DNA from 3 places in the Pseudoalteromonas sp. H103 genome. Region 1 is predicted to be linked to each of the others. Evidence: predicted binding sites of a transcription regulator. Region 1 holds the regulator's gene; each other region holds the start of a gene.
The links. The regulator LexA, encoded in region 1, represses DNA repair genes until DNA is damaged. The targets are predictions, from matches to a motif close to TACTGTATNNNNATACAGTA.
Positions count from the first base shown of each region.

Region 2: a site for LexA is predicted at 3,655-3,674, ahead of ATS74_RS14490 (LexA family protein). Genes of this name have one in related genera too.
Region 3: a site for LexA is predicted at 1,462-1,481, ahead of ATS74_RS08450 (YebG family protein). Genes of this name have one in related genera too.

Region 1 is NZ_LOFG01000005.1:79,828-84,623, forward strand. Features, by position in the region: gene ctaD (cytochrome c oxidase subunit I) at 1-623, opposite strand, end outside; gene coxB (cytochrome c oxidase subunit II) at 623-1,765, opposite strand; gene lexA (transcriptional repressor LexA) at 2,245-2,862, opposite strand; gene ATS74_RS05620 (PaaI family thioesterase) at 3,040-3,480, shown strand; gene ATS74_RS05625 (hypothetical protein) at 3,491-3,871, opposite strand; gene ATS74_RS05630 (DUF7218 family protein) at 4,103-4,354, shown strand; gene ATS74_RS05635 (hypothetical protein) at 4,485-4,796, shown strand, end outside.
Region 2 is NZ_LOFG01000017.1:31,527-36,322, reverse strand. Features, by position in the region: gene ATS74_RS14515 (DUF4145 domain-containing protein) at 1-479, opposite strand, end outside; gene ATS74_RS14510 (hypothetical protein) at 522-1,550, opposite strand; gene ATS74_RS14505 (hypothetical protein) at 1,690-1,902, shown strand; gene ATS74_RS14500 (hypothetical protein) at 1,976-2,455, shown strand; gene ATS74_RS14495 (hypothetical protein) at 2,487-3,155, opposite strand; gene ATS74_RS14490 (LexA family protein) at 3,228-3,638, opposite strand; gene ATS74_RS14485 (hypothetical protein) at 4,132-4,380, opposite strand; gene ATS74_RS14480 (hypothetical protein) at 4,500-4,796, opposite strand, start outside.
Region 3 is NZ_LOFG01000012.1:249,800-254,595, forward strand. Features, by position in the region: gene dsbB (disulfide bond formation protein DsbB) at 80-598, shown strand; gene ATS74_RS08435 (DUF6170 family protein) at 600-902, shown strand; gene ATS74_RS08440 (ComEA family DNA-binding protein) at 925-1,221, opposite strand; gene ATS74_RS08450 (YebG family protein) at 1,534-1,848, shown strand; gene efpL (elongation factor P-like protein EfpL) at 1,939-2,511, opposite strand; gene ATS74_RS08460 (MmcQ/YjbR family DNA-binding protein) at 2,717-3,103, shown strand; gene ATS74_RS08465 (GNAT family N-acetyltransferase) at 3,143-3,652, opposite strand; gene fadJ (fatty acid oxidation complex subunit alpha FadJ) at 3,855-4,796, opposite strand, start outside.

The DNA of each region.
Region 1 (4,796 bases):
ATTAGCCATGTCCACACGAATAACGGAAGCTTCATCCATGTCATACCCGGAGCACGTAAATTAACTATGGTCACAATTACATTGATTGCCCCCATAATTGAGCTGATACCCATAATATGAACGGCAAATACAAACAACGCAGTATTATCGTTACTGTAAGTAGTTGAAAGAGGAGCGTAAAAAGTCCAGCCGAATGCAGGCCCACCGCCAGGCATAAATAAAGAAGCCAGCAGGATTAAAAATGCGAAGGGTAATATCCAAAAGCTCCAGTTATTCATTCTTGGTAGTGCCATATCTGGCGCACCAATCATTAATGGCACCATCCAGTTAGCAAGGCCAGTAAAGGCTGGCATAACCGCACCAAATACCATAATCAAGCCATGTACAGTGGTCATTTGATTAAAAAAATGAGGCTCAACTAGCTGTAACCCAGGTTGAAATAATTCGGCCCTAATGACCATAGCCATAGCGCCGCCAATTAAAAACATAGTCAGCGAAAAAATTAAATATAAGCTGCCAATATCTTTATGATTGGTTGTATATAACCAGCGCTTAAAGCCTTTTGCAGGATGATGACCGTGGTGAGCTTCATTGGCGTTAGATTGTTCTACTATGCTACTCATTAGTTCGCCTCCCCATCAGCATCAAGTGCTGCCTGAATCTCACTAGGTTGAATTACATCACCCGTATCGTTACCCCACGCATTGCGTTTGTAGGTAATGACTGCCGCAAGTTGTTTGATTGATAGTTGTTTAGCAAAAGCTTGCATTGCAGTACCAGGGCGACCATGGATCACAATATCAATGTGATCTTTTATATCACCAAGCACAATGGGGCTGCCTTTAAGTGCAGGAAATACGCCCGGTAAGCCCATGCCCGTTGGCTGATGACACGCGGCGCAACTTGCCATATACACTTGCTCGCCTAAAGTCATTAACTCTTCTTTAGGCAACGTTTGATCAAGCAGAGCTGCATCGGCTAATGCCGCTTTTTGCTTTGCTTGTTTTGAATCAGCAAGCCAAGCATTAAAATCTTCCTGCGATTTTGCCTCAACCACCACTGGCATAAAGCCATGATCTTTACCGCACAGCTCAGCGCACTGTCCTCGGTAAATACCTTCTTCGTTAATGTTGGTCCATGTTTCGTTTATGAAGCCGGGGTTTGCATCTTTTTTAACAGCAAAGTCAGGTACCCACCAAGAGTGAATAACGTCATCTGAGGTCATTAAAAAACGTACTTTTTGATTAATTGGCAGCACTAATGGCTTATCAACTTCAAGCAAATAATTTGGATTTTTATCTGCAAGGTTGGCTATTTCATCTTGAGGGGTAGATAAAATTGAGTAAAACGCGACATCCTCACCCATGTATTCGTAATGCCACTTCCACTGCGAACCCGTAATTTTAATGGTTAAATCAGCTTTGCTGGCATCTTCCATTGCAATAAGTGTTTTAGTGGCAGGGATTGCCATGGCAATTAAGATAACAAATGGAATGGCAGTCCAAAGTATTTCTACTTTAGTACTTTCATGAAATTGGGCAGGTACTGCCCCTTTAGATTTACGGTGATGAATAAGTGCCCAAAACATAATTGCGAACACTATCACCCCAATCACACAACATATTAAAAATATGGTCATGTGTAGCTGATATACATTATTGCTTATATCGGTTACGCCTTTGCGCATATTGTATTGGCTATTTGCCATTACATGCTGCGGAAAAACAATCAATACAAACCACAAGGTAGAGGTCAGTTTACCCATGTGACGGCTCCTTTGATGCTATTGCGAGTGCAAAGCGAAGAGGCATACGGCTTAAACGCCTATTCGTTATTTTTATTATTTAACCAATCTTATTTGTTTCAATTGGTATTGCTGTGCCAACAAAGAGTTTGTGTATATTGTGTGTTCTCAAAACTAAAAGCTGTGAGTTATTGTTAGCCCAGCAAATTAATAATTAGCTAAAAAACATACAACAAGCAAGTTTCAGTATAAAAAACAAACAAGTTGTATTTTAAAATTAGCCTTAATTACACCAACATAAATACAAATTTAATAATCAAAAAACGAGAAAAAATAGGGGGTGTATCACATAAAAGAAGAGTTAAGTACGAGTGCAAAAAAGTTTACAGCTTAAATAACTATATAGCTGTTTTAGTATTGCTAAAAGGTGAGTTTTTAAAACAAAAATGCACACTAAAAAGTGCGCATTTATAAATTTACTATCTAATATAGGCTAGAAATTACATCCAATCGGCGTTTCTAATTACGCCTACTGCTAAGCCTTCAATATTAAAAGACTCATTTTCAAGGTCTACTTCTATTGGCGTAAACTCTTCGTTTTCGGCGTGTAATAATACTTTGCGGCCTGCTTTTTCTAAGCGTTTTACGGTTACATCTTCATCTACTCGTGCAACCACAACTTGGCCGTTTTCAGCAGTTTGAGTGCGATGTACAGCCAGTAAATCGCCATCCATAATACCAATATCTTTCATACTCATGCCATTTACACGAAGTAAAAAATCGGCGGCTGGTTTAAACATTAAAGGGTCTATTTTGCAATGGCTCTCAACATGTTCTTGCGCCAAAATAGGTGAGCCTGCAGCAACACGCCCTATAAGAGGTAAGCCTAATTGCTCTGGCTCTTCTTCTTCAATTAATTGAATGCCACGGCTTGCACCTGGCTTCATCTTAATTACACCCTTTTTAGCAAGCGCTTTTAAGTGTTCTTCTGCTGCATTAGCACTTTTAAAACCTAATGTTTGCGCTATTTCGGCACGTGTAGGAGGCATACCAGTGTCTTTAATAAAAACTTTAATGAGTTCTAGTATTTGAGCTTGGCGTTTCGTTAATGGTCGCATACAACTGGTTTTCCATACAGTACATTTAACTGTGAGTATATACAGTTAAATAAAAATCGCAAATTTAAATTCTGCTTTAAAATAGCTAAACTAAAAGCATATGTGTACATTTTAGGTATTTATAAAATTCACATTTATAAAGTGCAATAAACTTGGTTTTAATTCAAAGGAGTAATTATGAGTATTTGGCACCAACCCATCACTTTAGAGCTTTGCAAACAGTTAGAGGAAGGCATTAACGGCCAAGGCACATTAATGAAAACCATGAGTATTGAAGTCACAGAAATTGGTGACGATTACCTAGTTGCTACTATGCCAGCAATTCCTGAGCATCATAATCCTATGGGTATGGTTCACGGTGGTGCAAATGTAGTACTTGCTGAAACAGTAGCAAGCTATGCTGCTAATTTTGTTGTCGATTTTACAAAGTTTTATTGTGTAGGGCAGGAAATTAGCGCAAGCCATTTAAAAGCATCTCGCAATGGTACTTTAACTGCAACCGCTAGGGCTTTTCATATAGGTAAACGTAGTTCTGTGTGGGAAATAAAAATAACAAATAGTCGCAATGAGCTATGCTGCGTATCAAAAATGACCGCAGCAGTTGTAGAGCGCAGGTAATTACTTCTTTTTATTTTTCGATAGGATAAATTGTAATTTCCATACCTGCACCAATCGCAGATATACGGAGCAGTGTGTCTGCATGTAGGGCTTGGTTAAAGCACTTAGGTGACGTGCCCGATTCAAAGCCAATATCAAACGTTCTTCGCGAGCAGCTTAGCCATTGTTTAAGCGCATTACGTGAACACGACTCAATAAGCTCGCACAAGTGGTTAATAGCTTTATCTGGTGTTGATATTTCACCTGAGGCTTCAATACGCGCAAGTTGACGATATTCGTCTTTATCATAATGCAAAACCGTCGCGTTTTTCTTTAAGTCTGCCACTAAGGCGCTAATATCATGTTTAGACTCAAGCTCTAGATCTACATTTAAAAATTGAATTTCCGACATTGTCTGCTTTTTACCCTCTTATAGTTTCATCGCAAACTTTAACGCAGTTTTACTTTTATACCAAATTAACAAAGCAGTAATCCTTGCTTTATCTTCATAAATGCACTTTTTAACGCTTTTGGCACCTAACTTGCTCGTTTTAATTAAGCTGGCTTAATTGCTTAGTTTTACAATTAAACAATGAAATTAATACACACACTGTGTAAGTAACGATTTTTAAGGAGCATTAAAATGGTAGATCATGGTCCACAAATTAAAAACGACGATCAGTACGATGCACTTCGCGATGAGGGCATGAGTAAACAAAAAGCAGCACGTATTGCCAATAGCAATACCCATAAAACAGCAGTTAAAGGCGGCAAAGCCTCTCAGTATGAGCAACGTACAAAAAAACAGTTATACGACAAAGCAAAAGAGGTGGGCATTAGCGGGCGATCTAAAATGAACAAACAAGAGCTAATAAATGCCCTGCGTGAAAGCTAAAATTAACTAAAATCTATTGATGTCATTAAAGCCTCATATTTATAAACTTATGAAAAACTGCGACAAAATGCCGCAGCAAAAGCGTGGGAAGCTATAATAAACTAACGCTAAAAATAATAAGAAGATAAATATGAGCAAAAAAATATTTAAGCGTGCACGCAAATTACATAAGTGGCTAGGCTATTTACTTGCCTTACAAATTTTAGCTTGGCTTTTAGGCGGCTTAGTTATGAGCGCTATTCCACTTGACTATGTGCACGGCAAACACCTTACTAAACGCACACTTACAAACCCATTTACACAAGCAGACTACCCTGCATCACTCGATGATATTACTTCACAAATGGCTAACCCCACTCAAATAATATTTGAAAACTTTTTAACTACTCCCCTTATTACTGTTATCAATAATACCGAACAGCAAAGCTTTAATGGTTTAACG
Region 2 (4,796 bases), on a different contig from region 1:
TCAGAAAAAAAGTGATTAAACGAACTTAATAACTCTTCATTTATAGAGGTCGGTGTTGTATCGCTCAATGGAAACAAGGGTAAAGGCGGGTTGAAGCTTTCTACTTTAATTTGTCTAACCGATGTATCATTATTTGGTATTTTAGCTAAGCCAGTAGATGACACATTTTCATTACACATACCACACTTGAAAAATGCAATAAATTGCGAAGGTTGGTACATTGCCCCATCAGCGGCAGTAAGAACAAGTGCTGCTAACTTAAAGAAGCTATTATCTTCTTTATTTGCGAAATCCATTAACTCATTGTCTTTAAACTGTTCCTGATAAGCTCTTCTTGCTTGCCAAGATAATTTCCTAGAAGTAAAGCTTTCAGTATCTAATTTAAGATTCATACTTTTACAGTATGGGCATGGTAAAGCGGGATAGCTCTCTAGAAAATGTAGTTTGGACACGTTAGCCCATAATTGCTTATTAAACATAGAGTTTCCTAAAATATTTTAATTTACCAGCCATGCTACCTATTATCTACTTGGAACACCCAATATTCTTAATATTTCATTTTTAACGCTTCGTAGCTCATGAACTGGTAACGAATCAGGCGCTTTGTTAAATATACTATACCCTTTAGCATATCTTTCTCTATAGCTATCATAAGCATCTGAGGTATAGCTATTCATCAAGTACATATTAGGCTTACCCGATAAACTATTAAATAATCTCAATAGCTCCTCTTGATCTAATTCGTTTTCTTCTTGCTGTTTAAAATAAATATCTCTCTCTTCTTCATAATCATCTGCACTTTCATCAAACAAACCGTAGTAACCAGGACTGAATGCATAATGGGTTGATACTGCAACCATCAATAACGCGAGTTTAGTTTTTTCATTTTTTTTCTCTGAAAAGCTTTTAGCTAAATTTCTCAAGTTATAAAAAGCTCTTACGTTGCGATCTTTAATTTCATTAATTTTCGCAGGCCCTATTATCAAATCAGGCTCTAAAACATCAAAGTACTTTTCAGCCATCATAAAACCAATATCGATAAATACAAAATCATAGTTATCTATTATCGGCTTTAAGCCATTAGGAGAAGTAGAGTAAGGTATATTTACCAAGTCATTCGTAGAATTCAAATTATTTGAGCTTTCAATTTCTATTGTTCTGGGGAATGGGTAGTTATGTTTAATAGACATTTCACCAAACATCGCACAGCCATTACGATCAGATATAACAAGCACTTCATAGCCATCAGCCATTAGCGCGGTGCTAATATCAATAGTAAGCAATGTATGCCCAGCTCCTCCTTGGCCACCATAAAAACTAACAAGTTTCCCTAATTTACCTTGCTTGTTAGGTGGGTAAGGTAATCCATGCTTCAAACAAAACAACTCAAGTGTTGCTGGCGGTATGTTCAAACTGCTACTAGCAGTCACCGGCGCTTCATACCTTTGCCATAATCGCCGGTTCTTATAAACACTATCTGCCGCTTGCTGACTCGATAAACCTAATTTTTTACGTAATTCTCTTAAGTTTTCGGGAGTAATTCGCTCCATTTAATACGTCCTTTTTAATATACAACACAAAACACGAACTTTACGACGTAATTTATACCATAGGACGTATATCTTTTCACTTTTTAACGCACAAAATTACTTGTATCTTTTCCTCAACGAAAACAGCAGGAAATACCAAATGCAAAACAACAAAGCGCTACAACTTAAAAACGAACTAGATAAAAACATCTATCAAGCAGAAGCCGCAATTAACGCCCTATGTATTGAAGATCACTTTGAAGCAATGGATAAAGACACCCTAGCAGGCATGCTGTGGGTGTTATCAGACAACCTAGAAAAGATAAAACGAAGTGTAAAAGGTATTTCAGTATATAAAAACCCGATTAATTAGCGGGTTATGTTTACACCTTATAAAATAGTTAGGTAAGATAGAAAAACTAAAAATGGCATTTAAAGGACACATAATGCGTAAACTAACGACCCTAACCCTTCCTATATTTTTGTACGCATGCGCTAATGTGAATATGGTTCCCCATGATGTAGCTATGGTCGATTTTGATGCACCAGAAGGTAAAACAGGTTGGTCACAATATCAACATGTTGAAACATTCCATGGTTATACAAGCGACCAAATTTACGATGCTGCTAAAGTAGCATTAGGTAGTGCTGGATTCTCTTTACGCATGGCTGATAAGTCCAAAGGCGCTGTTATTGGTGAACATGGTATGACCGCACATGATTGGAACGTCATTGCTGGCGTGTACTTTAAGGAAGAAGAAAATACAACTAAAGTAAAGATTATAGCTGAAGGCTCTAAAGACATAGGATTCAGCGGCGATGTAACATCAGACGGCTGGACAGGTAAGATTTTACGGGCAATGCGCCAGTATTTAAACGAAACGCATCAAACAATCTTGAAAGTTAATAAAGCGGATATTGAATAGTTACAAAATCCGCTTTTATTTAAAAGTTAAGTTAGCAATATTTCTCAGAAAAAACAGCTAACTCCTGAGCTCGTAATGGTTCCCAACCATTTTGAATAGCAAACCTCTTTACTAACTCAGGAGTTAAAGAGTTTGTATTTCTGAGAGAAGAAAACAATCTTTTAGCTAAGTCTTTATCAGATGGATGAGTTAGACCTGTTGACATATTTATACTACGGCCTAACCTTAGTATCACTTCCTGAGCTTCAGAGCTAAGAGCATCTGTATCAATAGCCCAAGTTGTAGGCCCAATAATTTTAGGATTCCAAATTGCTAACCAATCTTTACCTTCATCTTCCCTCCAAGGCAAAAATACAATCGCTTCTGACCTTGCTGAATCAACTAAATTCATATCATTTTCTGAAGTATAAATAGCAAAAATCACTTCGTTATTTGAAAATTTAGCAATACTTTTGGGTGTTCGAAAGGAAAGCTTAATATCATCGATCGCATTAACTGTGCCACCATCTAAAATTGTCTTTGTTGCTTGCTTGCCTAAAAGGTTAGCTACGATAGAATTCTTAAATCCTTGCTTCGTAGGAAAGACTATTATTATATTTGTAAGTGACATTCCCTTACAAACCTCTAATGCCGTATAAAAAGCCAGTTCAAGATTACCTTGGTTTGGCCCTGTATTTTCTACGATAAATCGATTATTCATATATCTTCCTTATAAAGATCACTATATCCAATAAGTGCATACCTACATCTCAACTATACAACCTCAAAAGATTCAATCAAATTTTTTTAACTCTGCGCAGTACTTATGTAGCCTAATACTCCTAGTAACAACACCTTCTAAGCAAAAGCCATCTTCAGGTGATATATAGACAGGAGCATATTCATCTGATGCAGACATTAGTAAACGCTTTTCTTTATGGATTATTTTGCAAACAAAGCAGCCATTGTAAGTAGCCACCACTACATCGCCTGTACTTACATCAACAGCACGATCGACAATTAACAAATCACCATCAAATATCCCTAACCCCTGCATAGAGGCCCCTGATGCAACCCCGATAAATGTAGCAACAGGGTGTTTTATAAGTAACTCATCTAGAGTTAAACCCAGCTCTTTATATTGAGCAGCCGGCGATTCAAAACCTGTAATACCCGCCTCAATATAAATAGGAATAACAAACATACACGCACTCAAAAGACACTGTTCATTTATACAGTATAGATTAGATCGATTCATTTTGAAACGATAAGTGTTGGCTTAGGAAAGTAAGAGTTTTGATTAAGATTTTCTAATGAGTTGTTTATATTGGATTTTACTGATAACGTAAAAACTCGATTTGTAACAAGCGCCCTAACCGCTTGATTTTATTGAATTGTAAAAATGATAAAAATTGCAAAATTAACTGTACATAAAATCAGTAAATTTAACTTTTAGTTCTTAAATTACAATAACTTAACTAGATATAGCGTCACATCATGGGGTGGCAGGGGTCGAGAGTTCGAATCTCTCCATACCGACCATTAGTTCCTCAGAGTAATCATTCCAATTTTTTATATTCAATGCCGTCATACCTTAAATTACTCTTTATAAAGTTATGACTAAATTAAAAGCTATCTCATAAAGCCCAGCAATACATAAAAAAAGCGCCTTAAGCGCTTTAAAATTAATAACGAGTTTAGTGCTTACGCCCTACCCCATTTCGAACTATGTCTTTGCCATTTTCAAATACTTCTGTAGTAATACCACGCGCTAGTAATAGCTGCTGGCGGTCGTCAAATACCGCAACAAAGTGGCTGCCGTCTTTATTGTTAGTAGCCATTCCTACGCCTGCAACACCTGTTAAACCTAAGCCGCCGTTTTCTACAGCGAGTAAAAAAACTTCAAAGTCTGCTAAGTTATCTATAATGTCGTTTTCGTTATTCATAAAAGCTCTTTGTTAGTCGTGCTTATTAAAGCGATAAGCATATAGTTTAATATAACCATATTTTATAGGGCACTTAAGCAAACTTAAACCCTTTACATAGAATGCAGCGCCTGTATTTTTTAAAACGTGCTAAGTGCTAAATTTAAATTACTTATTGCACAACCAAATTCTTTTGCATTCACGCGGTGATAGCTTGTATTTTCAGTGATACTAAAACCAATTAAAAACTCATCTTGTTGGGCTACAGTACTTTGCTCTTGGCTTAAACACATTGCCTGAGTGAGTGAGCGTAATTTTGAGCCATACAAAATATCGCCAAAACGCTGCACTGGCAGCGGAGGAATTTTTATACTTGGCAGTGCTTGATTTACAGTGCGCTCACTTAAGCTAAATTTGTTATTTTTAATATCTATTAC
Region 3 (4,796 bases), on a different contig from region 1:
GTAGCTTTTTTTTCCTTTTTGTTGCTGCTTACTTTATCCTAGTACATAATCTAACGTCTTATTTAAATGCGGAATTTTTATGAACTGGCTCGCACACCTCCCCACTCAACGTACACCATGGTTGTTATTTACTGGCATTGTTTTTTTACTAGAAGTCACCGCACTATTTTTTCAATACCAGATGGGCTTAGCGCCGTGCATTATGTGCATCTATCAGCGTACCGCTGTGTTAGGTTTATTAGGCGCAGGTATTATTGGCTCGGCTAAACCTCAAAACAAACTTGTAAGAGCCTTTGCATATTTAGTGTGGGGTGTATCGAGTATTTGGGGTTACCTAATCGCCCGTGAACATATCGATATGCAAACCACTACAGATCCTTTTGCATTTAGCTGTGAGTTTGAACCAAACTTCCCATCGTTTATGCCGCTGCACAAGTGGATCCCAAGTTTTTTTCAAGCAACAGGTGATTGTGGCAATATAGATTGGCAATTTGCGAGCTTAAGTATGCCAGCTTGGATGGAAATCATATTTGCATTATTTACTGTAACGTTATTTATTTTAGTAACTTGCCGTTTATTAATTAAAAAGACGATTTAATATGTTCACCTTTTTTTCTAGCCAAATAGATGAATTAAAACAGCTAAAAATTCGCCAGCGTCAGCAGGTAATTGCTTTGTCTTTAAGCATGCTTTCACCTACTGATAGAGTGTTACTGCGTATTATAAAGCTAGTACTGCTTAGCCCATTGTTTTTAATATTTACTGTGTTCAAAGGGTGGATTTTAATTCCGTTTTTAATTATTGGCGGGCTTTGCTACCCATTACTCACTACACCTATCGAAATTAACTTTGCAAAAAAACATCTAGCTGAAGCATTAAAACAATATAACCAGAGCAGTTAGCGCTCTGGTTATACCTGCTTATCTAAAGCGATATTTTACCTTCTAGTTTTTCTAATAACTTTTTACCAATACCTTTAACATTTGATAAATCACTTAAATTTTCAAAATCACCGTTTTCTTGGCGATAATCAACTATGGCTTGAGCTTTTTTTTCGCCAATCCCCGGTAACTGAGCAAGCACCTTTGTATCAGCGTTATTTATACTCACGGTCTCAAACTGTGGCATTTGCTTTGTTACTTCCGGTAATTGCGCGTTTACAGCAGTAATCGGCAGTAAAAATAGTAACCCCACAACTAGTAAGCTTTTTATAGTTTTCATTTGTTCGTCCTTATTACTCTTTTATGAGTTTTTAAATATTGCTCAGGAAAGTCAATAAACAAGGAACAAAAAGTTCGTCACTTAAAGAGTACCTAAACGCATTATCACCATGATCCGAAATCCTGAAAATGCAGCTGGCACAACAAGTGATTGCTTAACTAAAGTAAAGTTACAGTTTTTTGTCAAATTTAAGACAGCGAAAATCAATACTCTTAGCTTGCAAAATCCTTCGCAAACCATTACTGTACATAAAAACAGTAATATAATGGTTTTTTATAAACCACAGTACCACGCAAGCTTGCAGGAGAAATCATGGCTGTTGTTGTTAAATATGTTGTAGAACGAAACGGAGTTGAGCGCATGACGTTTACTACCAAAAAAGAAGCTGATGCCTATGACAAAATGCTGGATATAGCTGAGTCACTTGAACTGATGTTAGAAAAGGTAGATGTGCCGTTAAGCGAGCAACAAGTCGAATCATTAGCACTTGAAATTGCAAAAAGTAAAGATGACTTTATGGCAGTACTTAAAGGTGGCAAAGAGCCTGCAGCAGCTAAGGCACCTACAAAAAATAAGAAAGCTGATAATATAGCGCCAATTAAAGACGACGAGCAGCAAGCAAGCTAGCCGTATTAAAAAAACACATAAAAAGGGAGTAACTAATGTTACTCCCTTTTTACTTTGAGCCCTGTATTTATATGGGCTAAAGGTTTGGTATTACTTTTCAGCACGACCCATAAATTTGTGTTCTACTGTATTAATACGGATGCGATCGCCTGTAGAAATATGCTCTGGTACAGAAATAGTTAAGCCAGTAGAAAGCTTTGCTGGTTTAGAGCGAGCACTTGCTGAAGCACCTTTAATTGAAGGGTCTGTTTCTTCAACAACAAGTTCAACACTTGAAGGTAAATCAAGGCCTACCGGAGCGCCATCAATAACAATTACGTGTACGCCTTGCGTTTCTTCATTAACGAATTGAATTTCTTCTGCTATTGCATCTTTATTTAAGTTATACGGCGTGTAGTCTTCATTATCCATAAACACATATTCATCGCCATCTACATACGAAAGCATCACTTCACGACGAGTAAGGTCGGCAAGCGTTAACATATCACTGTCTTTAAATGTTTCGTCCACTTTAGCACCGGTTACTACATCGTATAAACGCATACGGTATAAGCTACCACCTGCACGACCCTGCGGCACAGAGCGCACAATATCTTTTACAACTAAAACACGATTATTAAAATCAATAGCTGTACCTTTTTTAACTTCACTCGCCTTTGGCATGTGTGTATTCCTATTATTTTTGTGATTGGCAGAAACATACCACGAACTAGATTTTGTTCAACAATTAAGTTGATCTTATAATATACATTTACTGTATTAGGTTGTATTAGCTTGCAAAATTCTAATTTATACTAAAATACATATAATCAAATGAACAAAAAACTGCTATGGTAGCTTTACCGAGTATGACTTCAAGGAATGGATCATGGACCAGACTAAAGTACATGAGTATTTAATTAAAAAACCACTTGTGCAGGTTACTAAACCATTTGCGCAAGAGGTTGATGTTTATAAAGTGAATCATAAAATGTTTGCTACTCTTGCTGTTGGCAATGATGGTGAAACAAACGATGATGGAGAAGTTATTTGGTGGCTTAATTTAAAGTGTGATCCTGACGAGGCGCTTTCGTTGCGTGACATTTTCCCAGCGGTGATCCCTGGTTATCATATGAACAAACGTTTATGGAACACTGTTATTCTAGACGGCACAATTCCACAAGGTGAAATTGAGCGAATGATTGATAACTCATTCAGTTTAGTAGTAGAAAACATGCCAGAAAAAGACCGACAAGCTATTTTACTTCATTTGTAGGCATTTTTGGGCTAGGCGTTACTAGCCCATTAAAATACCCTAAAGCTTCAGTGTATAAATTAAATCATCATACAGCTTACCACTAATGCTGTGGGAGCTTGCAAGCGTTTCTGTATGCGTTAAACCACACTTACTCAGTACCTTTTCAGAATTAATATTCCCACGTGTTACCACAGCTTTATACTGGCTTATTTTGCACTCATTCCATGCCCAATCTATCACAGCCCTTAAAGATTCTGTGGCATAACCATAGCCAAAATACTCTGGCATAAATAAGTACCCAAGCTCTGCTGTATCTCCATCATAAGTAAAACCTGTTACCCCAAGCAAAACATCTGAAACCTTATCTGTTACAACTAAACACAATGGGTCTCGAGAGCTTGTATCCCAATTACCTAGGCGCTGTTCAAATCGATTGCGTACAAAGGCCTCACTAGGCATGTCGTAACAATAACGCAGCACTTGTGGTTCTCTGTGTAATTGCAAAAATAGCGTCCAGTCGCGACTTTGTAATTGGCGCATTGTTAATCTGGGTGTAAATAACTGCATTAATTCCCTTATTTACCTACGTACTAAGTAATTACGCTAACACATAACATACTAATTCACTTAATTAATCGATTTTGGGAATGGGAAAACGTATTCATAGTAAAGCAAAATAATTAAGTATTATTGCGGATTGGTATTATGTATCTATTAATAGCAGGCATAAAAAAACCGCATATAAATGCGGTTTTTATTAAAGCAGCTGTTAAGAGTCTTGTTTTGGTGACTCTACTACGCTTTCTTCATTTTGCTTATCAGAAGATTCAGCGTGTATTACTTGCTCTTCAATTGTGGCTGAGCTTGGCTCATCAGTGGCTGTTTGCACATTGTAAAATGTAGCGCCTGAGTTTGCCATTGCAACCAACGTATCGCACGGAGCAAAGTTCGCATTGCTGTTAGCTAAAGTAGACATGTCAGAGCTTACTTTACTTGCGCCAAGTTTATCCATGTAGCTAAACGGCCCACCTAAAAACGGTGGGAAGCCAATGCCAAATATAGCGCCAATGTCGCCATCACGTGGGCTTGCAATAATGCCATCATCTAAACAACGTACGGCTTCGTTAAGCATTTGAGATACACAACGCTTAGCAATTTCGCTTTTATTTAAACGCGGTGCAGGTGTTACACCTAATAGCTCATAGACAGACTCGTCAACTTTCTTGCTCTTTTTATCGTACTCATAAAAACCACGACCCGTTTTACGGCCTAGGCGTTTTGAATCAATCATACGAGAAAATGCATCTGGTGCTTTAAATCGTTCGCCTAGTTCTTTTTCAAGAATTGGGGCAATTTTAGAGCCTATATCAATCCCTACTTCGTCAAGTAAAGCAAGCGGCCCCACTGGGAAGCCAAACTCTACAAGCGCTGCATCTATTTTTTCAATTGGCTCACCGGCAAGCATTAAATTAGCCGCCTCATTTACATAAGGCGCTAAAATACGATTTACGTAAAAACCAGCCATGTCTTTTACCACAATTGGCGTTTTACCTTGCTTACGAGCAAAGTTAACTACACGCGCAATGGTCTCTTGTGAAGTCCCTTCATGAGGAATAATTTCCACTAGTGGCATTTTTTCAACTGGCGAGAAGTAATGCAGGCCAATCACGTTTTCTGGACGCTGCGCCTGTGCTGCAATTTGTGAAATAGG